Regions from separate parts of the Streptomyces odontotermitis genome, predicted to be linked through region 3. Evidence: riboswitches for the same ligand, from Rfam matches in the RefSeq annotation. Region 3 holds a riboswitch; each other region holds the start of a gene.
The links. A riboswitch is a leader RNA that binds a small molecule or an ion and turns the genes downstream of it on or off. The one in region 3 is predicted to bind S-adenosylmethionine.
Positions count from the first base shown of each region.

Region 1 (6,691 bases), on a different contig from region 3:
ACCGGGCAGGCCGGGTGCAGAACCAGGTCTCCCGCCGGGTGCGCAACGCCACCCGGCGGCTGGAGGAGCTGGAACGCGGCCAGGTCGCCGAGCCGCCGAGCCCGCTGCGGTTCGCGGCCGACGCGCCGGCCGCGAGGTCGCCGGAGGGCCCGCAGCCCCTCGTCTCGCTGGCGGACATACGGGTGCCGGGCAGACTCGCGCTGGATCTTCTGGAGGTGTCGGCGACCGAGCGGCTGCTGATCACGGGCGACAACGGAGCGGGCAAGTCGACGCTCCTCGCCGTGCTCGCCGGACAGGTCGCTGCCGAGGGCGTGGTGCGCAGGCGGCGCAGTGTCACGGTGGGGCTGCTCACCCAGGACACCGCGTTCGACCGGCCCGACCGCACGGTCCGTGACACCTATGAGCTGTCGCTGGGCCCGGAGGTGTCCGAGCGGGTGCCGCTGAGTTCGCTCGGTCTGCTGCACGCGGGGGACCTGGACAAGCCGGTCGGCCTGCTGTCCGTGGGACAGCGCCGGCGGCTCGCCCTGGCCCTGCTCATGGCTCGTCCACCCCAACTGTTGCTGCTCGACGAGCCGACCAACCACCTGTCCCCGCGCCTGTGCGACGAACTGGAGGAGGCCCTGGGAACCGGCCCGGGCGCGATCGTCCTCGCGAGCCATGACCGCTGGCTGCGCCGACGCTGGCAGGGCCGCGAGCTCCGCCTCGAACCGGTCTCCCACCTCAGCACGCCGTCCCTGCGATACCGCTCGGACCGGTGACGATTCTTGCACTGCCCGAGAGTCACCTGTCAGGATCGTGTGGTGAATCTCGACCATGTTTTCGTATGCGGACACCCGGCCCTTGACTTCGCGGCCACGCTCCGCGCACGACGCTCGGACCGGTTCGAGATGTTCGTGACTCCGGAGCGGCTGAACGCCTGGTATCTGGAATCCGGGCTCGTGGACACGATCACGCCCGCCGACGAGGAGGACGTCCGGCGGGCGACGACCATCCGCGAGGCGGTCTACCGGCTCCTCACCAACCGCCGCCTCGACGAGGGGTTCGACCGCGAGGCACTCGCGGTGCTCAATGCCGCCGCGCGCGAGACGCCCGTGACGCCGCAGCTCTGCCTGACCGGACGGCACAACGAGGCGACCCCCGGGCAGGCCCTGGCCACCGTCGCCCGGCAGGCCGTCGAACTGCTCAGCGGCCCGGATGTCCCGCTGCTGAAGGAATGCGGCAATCCCGAGTGCACACGGGTCTACATCGACCGCTCCCGCGGCATGCGGCGACAGTGGTGCGGAATGGAGTCCTGCGGCAACAAGATCAAGGCCGCGGCCTACCGCGCGCGGCGACGGACCGCACCCGCCGCCGCCGTGTGACCGCTCGGACCCGCGGCTACCGCTTGCGCCACTCCTCTGCCAGGAGTTCGTGGGAGCGCACCCGGTCGGCGTGTTCGTGGGCGTCGGCGCCCTCGCCGGGGACGGCGTGGGCCTCGACGCCGTCCGGCGAGCGGTAGCTGCCCGCCGGCAACGCCACGATGTCGTCGACCTGTTCGCCGTACGGCTGTGACGGCGCGTCCGGGAGCTGGAGCAGCGTGCGCTGCAGCGCCACCCGAGGTGAGCCGAGAAGGTGCTCGAAGCGGAAGCGGGGCGGGATGAGCAGCCCATTCGGGGCGCGGCTGTCCGCCACGGCTGGTGAGGGAGTCGGCGCGGACGCGGGCGGGCGGCCGCCGGAGCGGCCGAGGCCCAGGTCGAGCCATCCGGGGTGGAGGGCGTCGGTCGCGGTGGACCCGGACGATATCGGCACCAGGTCCAGGACGCCGAGCGGGGTGTCGGACAGGTGCGTCATGAGGCCGCCCGCCCCTGGGCCGTGGGGTCGTCGGGGTGGGCCAGGCCGAGGTGGTTCCGCAGGGTGCTGCCCTCGTACTCGGTGCGGTACACGCCGCGTTCCTGGAGCAGGGGAACGACCCGGTCGGCGAAGCCGTCGAGACCGCCCGGCGTGATGTGCGGGACGAGGATGAAGCCGTCGGCGGCGTCGGCCTGGACGAAGTCGTCGATGGTCTGCGCGACGGTGGCCGGTGAGCCGACGAAGGTCTGCCGGTTGCCGGTCTCGATGACCAGGTCGCGGATCGACCAGTTGTTGGCGGCGGCGCGTTCGCGCCACTCGCGGGCCGTGGCCAGCGGGTCCCGGTACATCCGCACCTGTGCGCGGCCGCGGGCCACGGTGTGCTCACCGAGGTCGGGGTCGATGTCGGGGAGCGGCCCGTCGGGGTCGTAGGCGGACAGGTCGCGGTTCCAGACGAACTCCAGGTGCTTGATGGCCGTGGCACCGCTCACCTGTTGGCGCCGCACCTCGCGGGCCAGTTCCGCCGCCTCGGCGTCCGTGTCGCCGAGCACGAAGGTCGCGGCGGGCAGGATCAGCAGCTGATCGCGTGCGCGTCCGTGACGGGCGAGGCGTCCCTTGACGTCCTCGTAGAACGCCTGGCCCTCCTTGAGCGTTGCGTACCGGCTGAAGATCGCGTCCGCGCTCGACGCCGCGAACTCCCGCCCTGCGTCGGAGTCCCCCGCCTGGAAGATCACCGGACGGCCCTGCGGGGAGCGGGGGACGTTGAACTGCCCGTGGATGTCGAAGTGTTGGCCGGTGTGCACGAACGAGCCCGCCTTGGCGTCGCGCAGAAAGGTGCCGGTGGCCTGGTCGGCGAGGATATCGTCGCCGTGCCAGGAGTCGAAGAGCTCGTGCGCGGTCTCCAGGAACTCCTTGGCCCGGGAGTAGCGCTCCTCCTGCGGCAGGAACCCGCCGCGGCGGAAGTTCTCGCCGGTGAACGCGTCCCAGGAGGTCACGACGTTCCAGGCGGAGCGGCCGTCCGAGAGGTGGTCGAGGGAGGCGAACTGGCGGGCCACCTCGTACGGCTCGTTGAACGTGGAGTTGATGGTGCCGGTCAGACCGAGGCGGTCGGTGACGGCGGCGAGCGCGGCCAGCACGGTGAAGGTGTCGGGCCGTCCGACGACGTCCAAGTCGTATATCTCTCCGCCCTGTTCGCGCAGGCGCAGTCCCTCCGCGAGGAACAGGAAGTCGAACTTGGCGCGTTCCGCGGTGCGGGCGAAGTGGGCGAACGAGCTGAACTCGATGTGGCTGCCCGCCTCCGGATCGCTCCATACCGTCGTGTTGTTGACGCCGGGGAAGTGGGCCGCGAGATGGATCTGCTTGAGCGGCTTCGTCATGGTCAGGGTCCTTCGGGCTCAGGCGGTCGTCGTGGCGGCGTAGCGGCTGGCGGGCCGTGCGAGGCCGAGGAGGCCGCGCAGGGTGTCGGCCTCGTAGGCGCGGCGGAAGGCGCCCCGGCGCTGGAGCTCGGGGACCAGTCCCCGGGTGATCGCCGGTAGGTCGTGCCCGGCGACGGCCGGGCGCAGCCGGAACCCCGAGAGTCCGGCCTCCTGCAACTCCTGCAGCAGATCGGCGAGTTGGCCGGGTGTTCCGGTGAAGATCCGCGCGTCGCTCTCGTACGGCTGTCCCGCGAGGGCGTCCAGGCGCTCGCGGCGGGCGGCGGCCTCGGCGGGATCGTCGTCGAGGAAGACGACCAGGTCGCCGAAGATGTGCAGCGGGTCGTCCGCGCGGCGCGCGGCGGTCTGCTCGGCCCGGATCTCCGCGACGATCGTGCGGGCCTGCTCCGCGTCGTGCGGCGTGACGTACCCGATGTCGGCGGCCCGGCCCACCAGGCGGTAGGGGACGGTCGCGTGGGCGAGCGCGCCGACGACGGGCTGGCCCTGCGGCGGACGGGGCGTGATCGAGGGCCCCTTGACGCTGAAGCGGTCGCCCTCGAAGCCGATGTAGTGCAGCTTGTCGCGGTCGATGAACCGGCCCGTGGACGCGTCCCGGATCTCCGCGTCGTCCTCCCAGCTGTCCCACAGCCGGCGCACGACTTCCACGTAGTCGGCCGCTTCGTCGAAGAGTTCCCGGATCGCCTCCTGCGCGGCGGGCGTGTTGTACCCCCCGGGAGGCAGCGGCCTGACGGTCCTGCGCCCGAAGTGCGCGGCCTCGTTCGGGCGGGCGCTGATCTGTACGCGGACCCCGGCGCGACCCGTACTCACGTAGTCGAGGGTCGCGATGGCCTTGGAGGCGTGGAACGGCTCGGTGTGCGTGACCACCACGGTCGGGACCAGGCCGATGTGCCGGGTCAGTGGCGCGACCCTGGCCGCGACGAGGACGGCGTCCAGGCGGCCGCGGACCTGGTCCGTGCGCGGGTCGGGCTCGGTGGGGTGTACCGACTGGAGGCCGAGGCCGTCCTCCAGGGTCACGAAGTCGAGCAGGCCGCGCTCGGCCTCGGTGATCAGACCGGTCCAGTAGTCGGCGGTGAACAGTTCGCGCGGGCGGGCGGCCGGATCGCGCCATGCGGCCGGGTGCCAGCCGGCGCCGTCGAGGGCGACGGCGAGATGGAGTGGGGAGGGGGATGCGGACGTCACGGAGTGACACCTTCCTGATGGGCCGTACGGGAGTGGCCGACGGACGGAGAAGTCGGGAGCGACGGAGCGCGCCCGTCGGGGGTCCGGCCGGGCCGAGCGTGGTCGTCGGGGGCGTTGACGGCGTTGAGGGGCGTTGAGGGGCGTTGAGGACGTTGAGGGCGTCGACAGCCGGATGCCGCCGTCCTTCCGGAGCCGATGCTTCCGCAGCGGAGCTGGCGCTTTCGGAGCTGTTGCTTCCGGAGCTGACGCTTCCGGGGCTGTTGCTGCCGGGGCCGCCGCATCGGTGGGATCGGACGTCGGGTGGGCGTCGCCGAGTCGGCGTCAGGAGACGGTCGGCTTCGTCAGAGGGCGCGCCTCAGAGCGCGGTACAGAGGGGTGCGCTTCAGAGCACGGTGCAGAGGGTGCGCTTCAGAGCACGCGGCAAGAGGCCGTACACAGCGCGCTGTTGACGCGCAGGAGGTCCACACAGCGGTTCGCGCACAGCAGGAGGCGAGCGGGCCGCAAGGGGGCCGTCGCGTCAGCTCCGTGCATCGCTGTCTCCGTCACTTCTCCGCCCTGGGGCACCGTGCCGTGCGCCGTGAAATAGCTGCACGCCGCAAGCTATGCGCGCCGGGGAAGGCATGTCAACGCGCCTGCCCAGCAGTTGAGATGTCCGTCTCGGCCTTCTTGACGTGCCCATCGGGTCGGCCGACACTTGCCGGGACGGTCACGATTGTCAGCGCCCACGGGGCGGGCCACTCCCGCCCCCGCGGTCATCGGCCCCGGCCCGCTGGCAGGCAACCCTTCCACCGCGATGGGGTGCCCCGGGTGACGACCGGGTCCCGCCGGTGTGGCGGGGCAAGCGTGGTCTCGCCCCGGGCGAGCCCCTGAGTGTCGATCGGGTGGGCATGTCCCCGTACGGGTTGACCAGGCGACTTCATATCGATCTCCGGCGCGTTTCGAGCGCCGGCTGATACGCGGCACGCCAGCCGCAGTTCCCCCCTTCACCCTCTTCACCCTCTTCACTCCCTTCACCCCTGTCGCCCCCGTCGCACTCCCAGGGAGAGTCATGCCCGAGACCATGTCCCGCCTCGCCGGAACGCCCCCACTGCCCCGCTCCCCCGCGCCCCGGTTCCGCGGCCGCATCAGCGACAGCGGCGACGGGTTCTACCCGGCTCCGCACCGCTACGAGCTCTTCTTGTCGGAAGGGTGTCCCTGTTCCCGGCGCATCTCCCTCGCCCTCGGCCTGCTGGGCCTGCCCCGGTCGGTCCGCCTGACGCGCCTCGCCAGGCCCGCCGATACGCCGCACGCCCATGCCGCACTCCGTGACGCCTACGCGGCGTCGGCGTACGGCTACGACGGCCCGCTGACCACGCCGGTGCTGCTGGACCGCTGGAGTGGACGGATCGTCAGCAACCACACCCCCGACATCCTCCGCGACCTGGCGGGCCCACTCCGGGGACACGACGGCCTGGCGTCACTGCCGCTGTATCCACGGCATCCGGCCGGGGCTGTCCCTCACCTTCGCGACCTGCTCGACCGGGGCGTCTCCCCGTCGGCCCGGAGCGCGGCCGCGCCCGCCTGCTGAGCGGGCCCGGCCGCCCCGCCGGGCATCGGGACCGTCGGACGCACGTCGGTGAGCGGGAGTTGGCCCTTCAGCATGCGGCCGCCGTCGCCGGTGAGCCGCAGGTAGTAGTCCGCGGAGCAGGCGGTGCCGTCCTCGTCGAGGGCGAGGAAGCCCGAGTCCGCGGGGACGTGGGCGGCGCTCTCGGCCGTCTTGGCGATCTGGTTGCCCTCGTTGTACTCGTCGAACATGGAGATGTAGATGCCCTGGGCGCCGAGCCGGACCATGTTGTAGAACTGCCGCCACATGAAGTCGCCGTGGGCGCGCTGGCGCGACTGGACGTCGCCGGGCAGCACGCACGGCTGGTAGTCGATGCCGTGGGCGTCGCAGTCGGCCTGGTCCGGGGTGTTGACGTCGGCGTGGAAGCGGTCCGTGTCCGCGATGGTGCCGATCCTGCCCACCATCCACGGCGAGAGCATGTCGAAGGCGTGGTAGACGTCGAGGTAGCCGGGGCGGGAGTCCCCGGTGCCCGTGCGCCAGTGGGTGGGTACGCCGCCCATCACGTAACAGCCCTGGGATCTGAACCAGTTGACGACTTCCAGGCAGTCGGCGGCCGGCCACTTCTTGTTGTCCTCGTTGAAGCCGAAGCCCCAAATGCCCACGACGGGCCTGCCGTTCTGGACTGCGTAGGCGGCGGACGCGGTGTGGG
Region 1 is NZ_JBNJLS010000004.1:101,442-108,132, forward strand. It holds gene ACQB60_RS13940 (ABC-F family ATP-binding cassette domain-containing protein) at 1-758, shown strand, start outside; gene ACQB60_RS13945 (CGNR zinc finger domain-containing protein) at 801-1,361, shown strand; partial or broken gene ACQB60_RS13950 (hypothetical protein) at 1,444-1,830, opposite strand; gene ACQB60_RS13955 (NtaA/DmoA family FMN-dependent monooxygenase) at 1,827-3,203, opposite strand; gene ACQB60_RS13960 (LLM class flavin-dependent oxidoreductase) at 3,222-4,439, opposite strand; SAM riboswitch class IV at 5,144-5,289, shown strand; gene ACQB60_RS13965 (putative leader peptide) at 5,327-5,392, shown strand; gene ACQB60_RS13970 (glutathione S-transferase family protein) at 5,488-6,006, shown strand; partial or broken gene ACQB60_RS13975 (glycoside hydrolase family 99 protein) at 6,003-6,691, opposite strand, start outside.
Region 1: it holds a riboswitch for S-adenosylmethionine, as region 3 does, so the genes downstream of both, ACQB60_RS13965 (putative leader peptide) here and ACQB60_RS02170 (aminotransferase class V-fold PLP-dependent enzyme) in region 3, are expected to answer to the same signal.

Region 2 (6,691 bases), on a different contig from region 3:
TGTCGTCCGGCAGCATCCGGAAGTAGTCGACGGGCGCCCAGGGGGTGTGCGAGAAGTGCCCGATCCGCACGTCGTCCCGCAACTCGCGCAGCATTCCCGGCACCAGCGCCAGGTGGTAGTCCTGCACCACCACCGTCGCCCCCGGCGCCGCCTCCTCCGCGAGCGCTTCCGCGAAGGCGCGGTTGTACGCCTCGTACGACGCCCAGCGGCGCCGGAACTCCGTTCCGAACGACGGCTCCAGGGGCGTCTGGTACAGCATGTGGTGCACGAACCACAGCACCGAGTTCGCGATGCCGTTGTACGCGTCCGCGTGCACGTCGGCGTCGATGTCCAGCATCCGCACGCCGGGCTCTCCGGCCCCGCGCCGCACCGCCTCGCGGTCCCCGTCGCTCAGCGCCGCGCACACCCACAGCTTGTCCTCGACGACGCTGAGCGCGGAGACGAGGCCGCCCCCGCCGCGCTTGGGGGTGAGAGTGCCGTCGTCCGCCGCCTCGTACGAAACGGGGCCGCGGTTGGACGCGACGAGAACCTGGGACTGTGCCGACTGTGCTGACTGCTCGGAGACCATGCAGCGAAACTAGCCTGTCCCGGAAACGCTCAAACGTGCGGATGGGGACGGCCGGACTCTTTGGCGAGTCCGGCCGTCCCCGGCTGTGCAGGAAGGGGTGGGTGAGGGTGCGTCAGTCTCTCGGTTCCTCGGCCCCTCGGCGCGTCAGTCCCTCGGCGCGTCAGTCCCTGCGGCTGCGCACCGCCGCGAGCGCGAGGACCCCGAGCCCGCACAGCGAGGCCGCGAGGCCCGCGTACAGGAGGGCGGAGGAGTCGTCACCGGTCTCGGCCAGTTCGGCGCCGCCGGGGTGCTGCGGCTCGTGCGGGCCGGGGCGGCCCTGGATGCGCTGGGAGAGGATCGCCGTGGTGCACGGGTCGTCGCCGCCGCGCATCGTCTTGGAGCAGTTGCTGCCGGGCGCCGTCACCGTGATGACGGTGACCTCGCCGGGCGTGCAGGACACCTTGACGTTCTGCGTGATCGTGACGGTGCCGTGCGCCTTCACGTCGCCGGTCCAGGTGTAGGTGGAGCCCTTCTTCGTCACCGTGCCGCTGCTGGCGACGGGCTCCGAGGAACCGGGCTTGACCGGCCAGGACGCGGTGGCGCCGGTGCGGTCACGGGCCGACTTGTTCCGCACCGTGATGGTGTTCTTCACGGAGGAGCAGGCGGGCGCGACCGGGGTCTGCGGGTGGCTGACGACGGTGACGGGCGGCTGCTGCGGGGACTTCACGATCTGCGGCGCCGCCCCGCAGTTCGGGTCGGTGCTGTCCTCGTCGCAGTTGGAGCGCGGGGACTCCACGTCGACGTTGTTGCGCAGCTTGCCGTCACCACTGACCGGGTCGTTGACCTTCACCGAGTACGTGACGGTCGCCGTCTGCCCCGCCGGGATGTCACCGACGTAGCTGACCCTCGGCTTCGCGTACGAGACGGTGCCCATGCTCGCCTTGGCGTCGTCGTTGTACGTCGCGTCGTCGAGGTTGTCGCTCAGGTCGTCGCTGAACTTGGCTCCCGGGTAGGGGAGTTTGCTGATGTTCTTCGCCTTGATCGTGTACGTCAGGGTGCCGCCGGGCGCGACCTTCGCGGGCGAGGCCGTCTTGGTGACCTCCAGGTCCGGCACCGGCACGGAGAGCGCGAGCTGCGAGGGGACGTAGACGTCGCCGGTGCTCGTGAAGGTGAGCTTCGCGGAGGTGGCGCCCACGGGAACGGCGCCGTCCGGCACTTCGAAAGCCTTCGCGTCGATGCTCAGGTTGTTGCGGTACTTCGGGTTGAGCGCGCCGTCGTCCTCGCTGATGAAGAAGTTGTCGGTCTTGCCGGTGTGCGACTCGGCGACGGGCCTGCCGTCGACGAGGAACTGGTCGCCCTTGGTGTTCCAGTCGCCCTCGTACGCCGTCACGCTCGCGTGGATGTCGCCGTCGGTGCGGTAGAAGCCGTCGACGGGAACGGTGGTGGAGGCGTCCGCGGCCACGGCCTTCTTCCTGACCGAGCGCTGGATGACGTGGCCGCCCCAGATGTATACGTTGCGCCGGTCCGGCGCGTACTGCGCGTTGGGGCCGTCGTACTTGTAGACCACGGTGAGCGACCAGCCGCCCACACAGCCCTGGCCGGTCGGCGCCCAGACGTCGCCGACGGCCACCTCGACGGGGCTGCCGGTCCTGACGCCCGCGAAGGAGCTCGTGACGTCGGCCTCGGCGGTGTAGTAGTGCGGGCCCTGGGTGGCATTGGGGGAGCGGACCGCGTTCTCCACGTTCACCCGGGACTCGGTGCCGCCGTCGACGCGGATGACGGGGCGGGTGGTGAGGGGGTCGCCGGGCGCCTTGTCCACCGGCTTGTTGCCCTCGCGGTTGAGGTCGCAGATGTCGCGGACGGTCCTGCCGAAGCGGTGCGTGCCCGCGTTGCCGCCCCAGAACAGCCGGGCGTAGTCGACCTTCGCGCCCGGCGGGACGGTGACCCGACCGGTGCTGGAGTCGAAGGTGCCGGTCAGGCCCGCGGTGTTGATGCGGTGCTCGACGAAGTTGTTGTTGTTCTTGGTGCCCTCGGCCCGCTGGGTCTCCTTGCAGGCCGCGGCCACGTCCGCCGGGCTCGTCGGGCAGTCGAGAACGGCGTTGCCGACGGTCTTGAAGTCCCCGTACAGCGATTCGTCATAGCGCTTGGTGAAGGGGGAGATGACCTCGGCGGAGGCCGGGGAGGCCGGGGAGGCCGGGGAGGGCGCGGCCGCGAGGGCGGTGGTCGCGGTGGCCGAGACGACCAGGGCCGCGGCGAGCTTTCGGACTGCTTGTCTAACCCACATAAATGGGAAATTTAGGCAAAGCGCATGATCGCTTGCCGTTACGCCACGCGTCTGGCCGCGTACTCCTCGATGCCGGACATCGGCGGCCGCTCCTCCGTGTCCACCGCGTAGGTGCGCGGTTCGAAGCCGTGCTCCCCGCGCACGAACTGGGTCAGCTCGGGCCGCACCAGGTGCCCGCGGGCCAGGCGCAGCTGTGCCGTCCGGTAGATCGCCGCCGCCATCCGCCCGAGCGCCTGCCCGTCCTGGTGCCGGTGCCTGCGCACCCCGACGTCGACCTGCGCGAGCGCGTCCAGGCCCACCGTGTGCAGCGCGTCGACGAGCAGGCCCAGCTCCACCCCGTACCCGACGGGGAAGGGCAGCCGCTCCAGGAGCGAGCGCCGCGCCGCGTACTCGCCGCCCAACGGCTGGACGAACCCGGCCAGCCGGGGCCAGTGGAAGTTGAGCAGCGGCCGCGCCATCAGCTCGGTGACCCGGCCGCCCTGGCCCGCGGAGCCACCGAGGGGGCGGTCGTACATCGCCTTCACGAACTCCACGTCCGGGTCGGTCAGGAGCGGCCCGACGATGCCCGAGACGAAGTCCGCCGAGAACTCCTTGAGGTCCGCGTCGACGAAGCACACGATGTCGCCGCTCGTCACGAGGAGCGAGCGCCACAGGACCTCACCCTTACCGGGGACCACCGGAATCCGGGGCAGCACCTCGTCCCGGTGTATGACACGGGCACCTGCCTCGCGCGCGACCTTCGCGGTGCCGTCCGCCGAGCCGGAGTCGATCACCACGAGATCGTCGACGAGCGGGGCCTTCTCGATCAGCTCGCGGCGGATCTCGGCGACGATGTCACCGACCGTCTCCTCCTCGTCGAGGGCGGGCAGGACGACGCTCACGGTGGTGCCACAGGCCCGCTTCGCGGCGAGGAGCTCATCGAGCGGACGGTCGGCCACGGACCAGGAACGCCTGCTCAGCCAGCGCTCGACTTCTTCCAGCACGGTCAGCGGCTCCTTAATTGTGATCCATCTCGCGGTTCGGACGACTATCTCAAGGGTCCTGGCCGTCGGTTACAGTCTTGAGCAAGGCCGGTGACCATCGCATGTCGGGGGTCGCCGCCGCCCGAGAGGGCGAACCGAAGACCAACAACCGAATACCGCTCATCCAGAGGGGCAGAGGGATACGGCCCGTTGAAGCCCCGGCAACCCTCCAGCCGGTCTCGTGGCGACGCCGCAACGTCGACACCGCGAGGCTCCCGGCTAGGGAAGGTGCCAATTCCGTCTCGCGGCGAAGTGCGTCGCGGGGAAGATGAGGAGAAAGGGCCTCGCCTCCATGGCTGTGCAGACTGTCGCCACCACTGGTACCACCACCCCCGTAGACCTCGGTCCGGCCTCCGGCCTCTCCTGCCGTGAGTGCGGAACCCGCTTCGAGCTCGGCCCGATCTTCGCCTGCGCCGAGTGTTTCGGCCCCCTCGAAGTCGCCTATGACTTCCCGGCCACTGGCCCGGAAGCCCTCCGCAAGCAGATCGAGTCCGGCCCCGCCAACGTCTGGCGCTATGCCCCGCTGCTGCCCGTCCCGGCCGACGTCGCCGAGAAGCCGAACCTGAACCCGGGCTGGACGAAGCTGGTCAAGGCCGACAACCTCGCCCGTGAACTGGGCGTCGCGCAGGGCAAGTTGTTCGTCAAGGACGACTCCGGCAACCCCACGCACTCCTTCAAGGACCGCGTCGTCGCGCAGGCCATCGAGGCCGCGCGCGCCTTCGGCTTCACCACCCTGTCCTGCTCCTCGACCGGCAACCTGGCCGGTGCCGTCGGCGCCGCCGCCGCCCGCGCCGGCTTCCGCTCCTGCGTCTTCATCCCGCACGACCTGGAGCAGGGCAAGGTCGTCATGGCCGGTGTCTACGGCGGTGACCTCGTCGCCATCGAGGGCAACTACGACGACGTGAACCGCTTCTGCTCCGAGCTCATCGGCGACCCGCTGGGCGAGGGCTGGGGCTTCGTGAACGTGAACCTGCGGCCGTACTACGGAGAGGGCTCCAAGACCCTCGCGTACGAGATCTGCGAGCAGCTCGGCTGGCAGCTGCCCGACCAGCTGGTCATCCCGATCGCCTCCGGCTCCCAGTTCACGAAGATCGACAAGGGGCTGCAGGAGCTGATCAAGCTCGGCCTCGTCGAGGACAAGCCCTACAAGCTCTTCGGGGCCCAGGCCGAGGGCTGCTCGCCGGTCTCCGTCGCCTACAAGGGCGGCCACGACGTCGTCCGCCCGCAGAAGCCGAACACGATCGCCAAGTCCCTCGCGATCGGCAACCCGGCCGACGGCCCGTACGTCCTGGACATCGCGCGCCGCACGGGCGGTGCCGTGGAGGACGTGAACGACGAGCAGGTCGTGGACGCGATCAAGCTGCTCGCCCAGACCGAGGGGATCTTCGCCGAGACGGCGGGCGGCGTGACCCTGGGCGTCACCAAGAAGCTGATCGAGGCGGGCGCCATCGACCCGAACCTCACCACGGTCGTGCTGAACACGGGCGACGGCCTCAAGACGCTGGACGCCGTCGCCGACAGCTCGCAGGCGACCGCCACCATCCGCCCCAGCCTGGACGCGTTCCGCGACGCGGGCCTGGCCCACTGATCCACGTACGACCGCGTCCGCAGGAAGGACCCACCCCATGAGCGTCAACGTCCGCATCCCCACCATTCTCCGCACCTACACCGGCGGCCGGGCCGAGGTCCCCGCCGAGGGAGCCACCCTCGGTGAGGTCATCGCCGACCTGGAGAAGAACCACACGGGCATCGCCGCCCGCGTCCTGGACGACCAGGGCAAGCTGCGCCGCTTCGTGAACGTGTACGTGAACGACGACGACGTGCGCTTCGAGCAGGGCCTGGAGACCGCGACGCCGGACGGCGCGGGCGTTTCGATCATTCCCGCCGTCGCGGGCGGCTGAGCCGCGAAGGAGGTCCGTCCGCGGACTTCCGCAACAACTCTGCGTTATTCGGATTGCCCCCTCCGGGAGAAAGCGGAGGGGGCAATTCTGTGTCGTTGAGCGCGGTACAGTTGAGGAGCACGCTGTGCCGTTAGTGCCGAGCGCATATACGAAGTCGGCCGCTCGCCCGCCAGAAGTAGCCAAAGTACCTTGCCCATTTGGGCTCATTGCGGCATTTGCCGGGCCCGACTTGCCCTGAACTCCGGCAGAATCGCCGGATATTACCGATCGGGCGTGCCCAGAATTCTCGTCCGATTGACCTGTTGCAGACGGCAGTTGGGCAGATACATTCAGCCGCGGTCGACGCGTTCCGGCGCACACCCCCATCACCAATGGGGCGTGAGGTCTGACCCGGGTCCGCGAAGTGCGGTCCTGCGCAAGGGCCAGTAATAGGGGAGTTAGGCATGGCTCAGGGCACCGTCAAGTGGTTCAACGCGGAGAAGGGGTACGGCTTCATCGCGGTCGACGGTGGTGCGGATGTATTCGTCCACTACAGCGCGATCCAGATGGACGGGTACCGCACCCTTGAAGAAGGTCAGCGGGTCGAGTTCGAGATCTCGCAGGGCCAGAAGGGTCCGCAGGCGGACATGGTCAAGCTGGCCGTCGGCTGAGCTGGCGCGTCCGGCCAACTAGGCACTCACGGCGAGGGCCCGTATCCCGAGAGGGGTACGGGCCCTCGTGCGTGCCGGGGCGCGCCGGTGCGCCCCGTTCGGGATCCGTGAGAGCCGCTTGCACTCGCATGGGTCGAGTGCTAATCATTGGCGTTAGCACTCTACGAGTGAGAGTGACAGAACTTGGATCGGGCCGGTGAGGTCGGCAGACCGGGTGGGGCAAGGAACCACAAGGGCTGCGGGCCGTCCGTCGCGGGCGCCAGTGCGGTCCTGCTTTCCACCCCTGT
Region 2 is NZ_JBNJLS010000003.1:161,152-167,842, forward strand. It holds gene ACQB60_RS11520 (alpha,alpha-trehalose-phosphate synthase (UDP-forming)) at 1-568, opposite strand, end outside; gene ACQB60_RS11525 (DUF7927 domain-containing protein) at 729-2,831, opposite strand; gene ACQB60_RS11530 (glucosyl-3-phosphoglycerate synthase) at 2,870-3,814, opposite strand; SAM riboswitch class I at 3,971-4,128, shown strand; gene thrC (threonine synthase) at 4,146-5,441, shown strand; gene ACQB60_RS11540 (MoaD/ThiS family protein) at 5,479-5,754, shown strand; gene ACQB60_RS11545 (cold-shock protein) at 6,198-6,404, shown strand.
Region 2: it holds a riboswitch for S-adenosylmethionine, as region 3 does, so the genes downstream of both, thrC (threonine synthase) here and ACQB60_RS02170 (aminotransferase class V-fold PLP-dependent enzyme) in region 3, are expected to answer to the same signal.

Region 3 (6,691 bases):
CGCCACAGCGAGAGCCCTGTCCAGCTATGTGGACAGGGCTCTCCGCTGTCTGCTGGGCTGGATAGGCTGTGGCAGTACGTGTGTTCCCGCTTCCTTTCCTTTGCCCGTTGATGAATCCAGGAGCTGCTATGAGCGATGTGACCCCCGCAGGAGGCGACACCGCGGCGGCCCGTTCCTGGCCCGACGTGCTGAACGGACTGCTTGACGGGCGCGACCAGAGCGCCGACGACACGGCCTGGGCGATGGACCGCATCATGCGGGGCGAGGCGACGGACGCGCAGATCGCCGGGTTCGCCGTCGCGCTGCGGGCCAAGGGCGAGACCGTCGAGGAGATCACCGGTCTGGTGCGGGCCATGTACGACCACGCCCATGTGATCGACGTGCCGGGCCCCAGCGTCGACATCGTCGGCACCGGCGGCGACGGCGCCAAGACCGTCAACATCTCCACGATGTCCGCGATCGTCGTCGCGGGCGCCGGCGTGAAGGTCGTCAAGCACGGCAACAGGGCGGCCTCCTCGGCCAGCGGCGCCAGTGACGTACTGGAGAAGCTGGGCGTCAATCTCGACCTCACCCCGCAGCGGGTGGCCGAGGTGGCGCAGGAGGCCGGGATCACCTTCTGCTTCGCGGTGAAGTTCCACCCGGCGCTGCGTCATGTGGCGCCCGCGCGGCGGGAGCTGGGGATCCGGACGACCTTCAACTTCCTCGGCCCGCTCACCAACCCGGCCAAGGTGAAGGCCCAGGCCACCGGGGTCGCCGATGCCCGGGTGGCGCCGATCATCGCCGGGGTGCTCGCCGAGCGGGGCTCCTCCGCGCTGGTGTTCCGCGGCGACGACGGCCTGGACGAGCTCACGCTCACGGGCACCTCCCGGGTGTGGGTGGTGCGCGACGGCGCTGTCCGTGAGGAGACCTTCGACCCGCGCGACGTCGGGATCGGCGTGGTGCCCATCGAGGCGCTGCGGGGCGCCGACGCCGCGTACAACGCGAAGGTCGCGCTGCGCCTCCTCGACGGGGAGACCGGGCCGGTGCGGGATGCGGTGCTGCTGAACTCGGCGGCGGCCCTGGTGGCCCTGGAGGCGGGGGAGGGGAGCCTCGTGGAGCGGATCCGCGCGGGCATCGACAAGGCCGCCGAGTCCATCGACTCGGGCGCCGCGCGGAAGGCGCTGGAGCGCTGGGTGGCGGCGAGCAACCGCTGACACGGCATCGAGTGTGACGCAGAGCGTCGAGTGTGACGCAGGGCGCAGTCCGGATCCTGGACTGCGCCTTGCGCGTTCTTGATCGTGTGGCAAGATGCAGGGCAGGTCATGAGTGACAGCGACTACGGCCCCGGCCCGCTGTCCGGCAACCCTCCGTCCGTGGCGGGGTGCCCCGGGTGAAGACCAGGCGGTGGACAGCAAGGTCCACGGCAAGCGCGGACCCCTCGCGATCACCAGGGGTCCTGGTTTTCGAGGGAGCAGTCTCGTGAGCAAGCGAATGCGATAGGGCTTCGAAGCCCCTCTTCCGCAGACCTTTCTTCTCTTCATCACTGCGGTGCCGTCGTGCCCGAATCTGGTCCGGTACGCAGTGAACTCGCTTTTCTCTCACGGGAGTTCGCTATGTCTGTTTCCGCCGTTGCCGCCGACTCGTCCGTCTGTGCCCCGCTGCCGGTCCTCGGCCGGGACGTCACCGTTCCGCTGGTCACCGGCGGTGAGGTCACCTACGCGGCGCTCGACTACGCGGCGAGCGCCCCGGCCCTGCAGCGGGTGTGGGACGACGTGGCGGCGTACGCCCCGTACTACGGCAGCGTGCACCGCGGCGCCGGGTACCTCTCGCAGCTCTCCACCGACCTCTTCGAGAACAGCCGCAGGACGGTCGCGGAGTTCCTCGGCTGCCGCGAGGGCGACCAGGTCGTCTTCACGCGCTCGACCACCGACTCGCTCAACCTGCTCGCGGCCGCGCTGCCCGCCGACTGCCAGGTCTTCGTCTTCGAGACCGAGCACCACGCCTCGCTGCTGCCGTGGCGCGACGCCCGCGTCACCTACCTGAACGCGCCGCGCACCCCGCAGCAGGCCGTCGAGACCCTGGAGCGCGCCCTCGCCGACCGCGACCCTTCCCCGAGCTCTCAACTTCGTTCGAGCAGGGGAGGCCCCATTGGGCCCGCCCTGGTGTGCGTGACGGGTGCGTCCAACGTGACCGGTGAGCTGTGGCCGGTGCGGGAGCTGGCCGCCGCCGCGCACGCCCACGGCGCCCGGATCGTGCTCGACGCCGCGCAGCTGGCGCCCCACCACCCGGTCTCCGTCAGCGAGTTGGACGTCGACTGGATCGCGTTCTCCGGGCACAAGCTGTACGCGCCGTTCGGCTCCGGGGTGCTCGCCGGGCGGGCCGACTGGCTGCAGGGGGCCGAGCCGTACCTCGCGGGCGGCGGGGCCTCGCGGACGGTGGCGCGGCGCGCGGACGGCGGCGTCGACGTCGAGTGGCACGACACCGCCGCGCGGCACGAGGCCGGTTCGCCGAACGTCATCGGCGTCTACTCGATCGCCTCCGCCTGCAAGGCGCTCACCGAGGCCGGCTTCGACACGCTGGTCGCCCGCGAGGAGCACCTGATCGCGACGGTGCGGGCCGGGCTCGCCGAGGTGCCCGAGGTGAAGGTGCTCTCGCTGTTCGGAGACGACGCCCCGCGCGTGGGCGTCATCTCGTTCGTCGTCGAGGGCTGGAACAGCTCGCACTTCGCGGCGGCGCTCTCCGCCGAGTACGGGATCGGGGTCCGGGACGGGCTGTTCTGCGCCCACCCGCTCGTGCGCACCCTGCTGGGCAGCGAGCCGGACGAGCCCGGCGAGTGCGGGGCCCCGGAGGCCGCGCCCGGCGAGAAGTCGCTCAACGCGATCCGCGTGAGCTTCGGCGCGGGCACCCCGGACGAGCACGTGGAGCGCTTCGTGGGCGCCGTCAAGGAGCTGGTCCGGGACGGCGCGAAGTGGAACTACCGCACGGTGGAAGGGCGTTGCGTCCCGGCCGTGTGAGGGAAACCGGGACGGTGGAGGCGGTGTTCGCGCGGAGGGCTCAGCTGTCGAGCCCGATGGCGAAGGCCGCCTCCAGGTCGTGCTGGGAGTAGGTGCGGAACGCGACGTGCGTGTCCGTCCCCTCCACGCCCTTGATCTTGCTGATCTTGCCGGGGATGACGTCCGCGAGGTCGTCGTGGCGGGCCACGCGCACCATCGCGATCAGGTCGTAGGTGCCCGTCACGGAGAAGACCTCGCTGACGCTGTCCAGGGCGGCGATCGACTCGGCGATCTCCGGGATCTGGTCGACGCTGGTCTTGATGAGCACGATCGCGGTGATCACGGCTGAGTGTCTCCCTCGCTGGCCATGGCTGGACCCCTCACCTTAGCCCTCCCTTCTCCCGCCACCACCCTTGCAAAGAGCGCTTCGCGCGCACCCTCCTGTTCGTAGGCACAGCCCCCAGGCGTAGGCGAACCCCAGCGAGAAGCCCACCAGGTGCGCCAGATACGCCACCCCGTGCCCGCGTCCCCCCTGCCCCGCCGCCAGCCACTGGATCGCCACCCAGAACGGCAGCACGACCCACGCGGGAAACCGCAGCGGCAGGAAGAAGAGGAACGGGAAGAGACTGGTGACGCGGGCCTTCGGGAAGAGTCGGAGAAAGGCGCCCAACACCGCGGAGATCGCGCCGGACGCGCCCACCAGGGTCTGGTTCGAACCGGCGTGCGCCGCCGCGTAGGCGAGCAGGGCGAGATAGCCGCAGACCAGGTAGAAGAGGGCGAACTGGAGATGGCCCATGCGCTCCTCGACCATGACTCCGAAGACGTACAGGAAGAGCATGTTGCCGAGCAGATGCAGCCAGCTGGCGTGCACGAAGAGCGCGGTGCCCGGGGTGAGCGCGGCCCGCGGTACACCGCTGAACAGCTGTGCGGGTACCACGCCCCAGCGGGCGAAGTAGTCCTGCTGGGCGACCAGGAGCCGGTCGCCCGTCCCGTACACCGGGTTGAGTCCGGAGGCGGGGGAGAGCACGAAGACCAGGCAGCAGGCGGCGATCAGGGCGTACGTGACCGGGGCCGACCGGCCGCGCACGATCCGGCCCGCCTTTGCGCCCCACGTATTGATCATGAACAGAGCATGGCGTACCCGGAGCAATCAGCACAGACCGCCTCGCCGCACCCGGAGCCCCTTACAGGGCATAGGGTTACGGGCATTGAGCACCATGAGAAGTACGAGCCATGGAGCCCGACGACACAGCCGTCAGAGCCGTCAGAGACGACAGAAGGAAAGCGGACAGCCACGATGAGCGTTCCCCTGCCGACCGCCGACACCCGGTGGCGCTGCACCCTCTGCGGCAATCTCACGCGTTTTGACGTGACCCGCGCGTCGAAGGTCGTCGAGTATGTGCATCTCGACCTGGCCGGTGAGCCGAAGGTCGAGGAACGCGAGGTGGTCAGTGAGACCATCGAGTCGGTCCGCTGCCGCTGGTGCAATGCGGTGGATCAGGTGGAACTCGTGGACAGGCCGGGTGCCGGCTCCTGAGGGAGCGGGCACCCGCACAGCTAGTGGGGTGACGGATGGTGGAGACCGCAGGCGGGGAGCCGGACGACGGCGCCGCTGAGGTGCTCGACCGCCCGCTGCCCGATGGCGTGCGACGCCGGGTCATCCAGATCGTCTCGGACGGCTTCGGCGGACTCACCCTCACCGAACTGCCCGCGCAGCTGCGCCAGTACGCGCGCTTCACGCCGACCCGGCGCACCAAGTTCGCGGGCAACGCGATGGCGGCCGCCCTGGAGAGCGACCCGCTCTTCAGACAGCGCATCGGCGAACGTCTCAGAGAGTCGCAGACCGAGCTGACCGGCGCCCTGGACGCCGGTGCCCCGCCCCCGGCCGCGGACCCCCTCGACGTGGCGGCCGCGGCCTATGTGCTGCGCCCCACGGGCTGGGTGAAGCTGGTGACGGCGGCCGGCGAGGAGGCCCAGCGGGCGGACGCCGAGCGCGCCGACGAGGAGACCAGGGCCGAGCTGGACCGGCTGCGCGAGGAGCTCGCCGCGGCCCGAGGCCAGTCGAAGGCCGAGACCGAACGGCTGCGCACGGAGCTGGAATCGGCCCGCCGCGAAGCCGAATCGATGCACCGCAAGCTGCGCGGTGCGCTCAGCGACGTCAAGCGCGGTGAGGCCGCGCTGCGCAAGGCGGCAGCCGAGGCCGAGGCGGTACGGGCCGAGGGCCAGGCCCAGGTGTCGGCCGCCGAGAGCGAGACGCGGCGGCTCAAGGCCCGGCTCAGCGAGACCGAGGCGGCCCTGGAGGCCAGCCGCCGGGCCGCGCGCGAGGGGCGCAGCGTCGAGGACATGCGGGTCCGGCTGCTGCTCGACACGGTGCTCGACGCCGCGCAGGGGCTGCGCCGCGAACTCGCCCTGCCGCCCGTCTCCCTGCGGCCCGCCGAGACCGTGGACGCCGTCGAGCCCGGCCGCATGACGCCGAAGGACATCGCGGCCCGCGCCCTGTCCGAGAACGACCCGGCGATCCTGGACCAGTTGCTCGCGCTGCCGCAGGCGCACATGGTGGTCGACGGCTACAACGTCACCAAGACCGGCTACCCCACGATGCCGCTGGAGAAGCAGCGGCTGCGCCTGCTCGGTTCGCTCTCGCAGCTGGCCGCGCAGACCGGCGCCGAGGTCACCTGTGTCTTCGACGGCGCCGAGCTGGCCGCGCCGGTGCTGCTCGCGCCGCCGCGCGGGGTGCGGGTGCTGTTCTCCAAGCCCGGGGTGACGGCCGACGAGCTGATCCGTCAACTGGTGCGCGCCGAGCCGCCGGGGCGGCCCGTGGTGGTCGTCTCCACCGACCGCGAGGTGGCCGACGGGATCGCCAAGGCGGGGGCGCGGCCGGTCGCTTCGGCGGTGCTCCTGAAGCGCCTTTCGCGCGGCTGAGTGACGGTGTGCAACTCCTGTTCCCTATGCCCGAATTGGGTGCCGGACTTTCGCGACGTAGCGTCAAGTGACCGCTACTGCCTGTCGATTCTCAGTAAAGAAAACCCTTGCTGAACGGTTTTTTCTCCGTCGGGATTTGATCTGATCACAGGAAGGTCACTAGGGTCTCGCCTCGAACCTCCGCTCGGTTGATCACTCATCCAGGGTGACGGCGGCGGTCCCGCCCGCCGCGTCCCCGGCAGGCGGCCGGAGGAAGAAGGAGCCGCCTTCGTGGCGTCCCACCGTCGACCCAAGCAGCCGAGCCGCGCACGCGTGACCGTGCTCACCGCGACCGCCGCCGCTGCCGTGGCCCTCACTTCGCAGGCCGCCCAGGCCGCCCCGAAGCCGAGCAAGGACGAGGTCAAGTCCAAGGTCGACAAGCTCTACGAAGAGGCCGAGAAGGCGACCGACAAGTACAACGGCGCCAAGGAGAAGCAGGACAAGCTCGAGAAGCAGGTCGACCGCCTCCAGGACAAGGTCGCCCGCGGCCAGGAGGACCTCAACGAGCTGCGCGGCGGCCTCGGTTCGCTGGCCAGCGCCCAGTACCGCTCCGGCGGCGTCGACCCCTCGGTCCAGCTCTTCCTCTCCTCCGACCCGGACGACTACCTCGACAAGGCGTCCACCCTGGACCAGTTGAGCAGCCAGCAGGTCGAGGCGCTCAAGAAGATCCAGGAGAAGCAGCGGACCCTCGCGCAGGAGCGCAAGGAGGCCGCGGACAAGCTCAAGGACCTCGCGGACACCCGCAAGGAGCTGGGCAA
Region 3 is NZ_JBNJLS010000001.1:456,409-463,099, reverse strand. It holds gene trpD (anthranilate phosphoribosyltransferase) at 129-1,193, shown strand; SAM riboswitch class IV at 1,298-1,415, shown strand; gene ACQB60_RS02170 (aminotransferase class V-fold PLP-dependent enzyme) at 1,593-2,993, shown strand; gene ACQB60_RS02165 (Lrp/AsnC family transcriptional regulator) at 3,034-3,315, opposite strand; gene ACQB60_RS02160 (rhomboid family intramembrane serine protease) at 3,358-4,095, opposite strand; gene ACQB60_RS02155 (hypothetical protein) at 4,270-4,509, shown strand; gene ACQB60_RS02150 (NYN domain-containing protein) at 4,545-5,894, shown strand; gene ACQB60_RS02145 (C40 family peptidase) at 6,165-6,691, shown strand, end outside.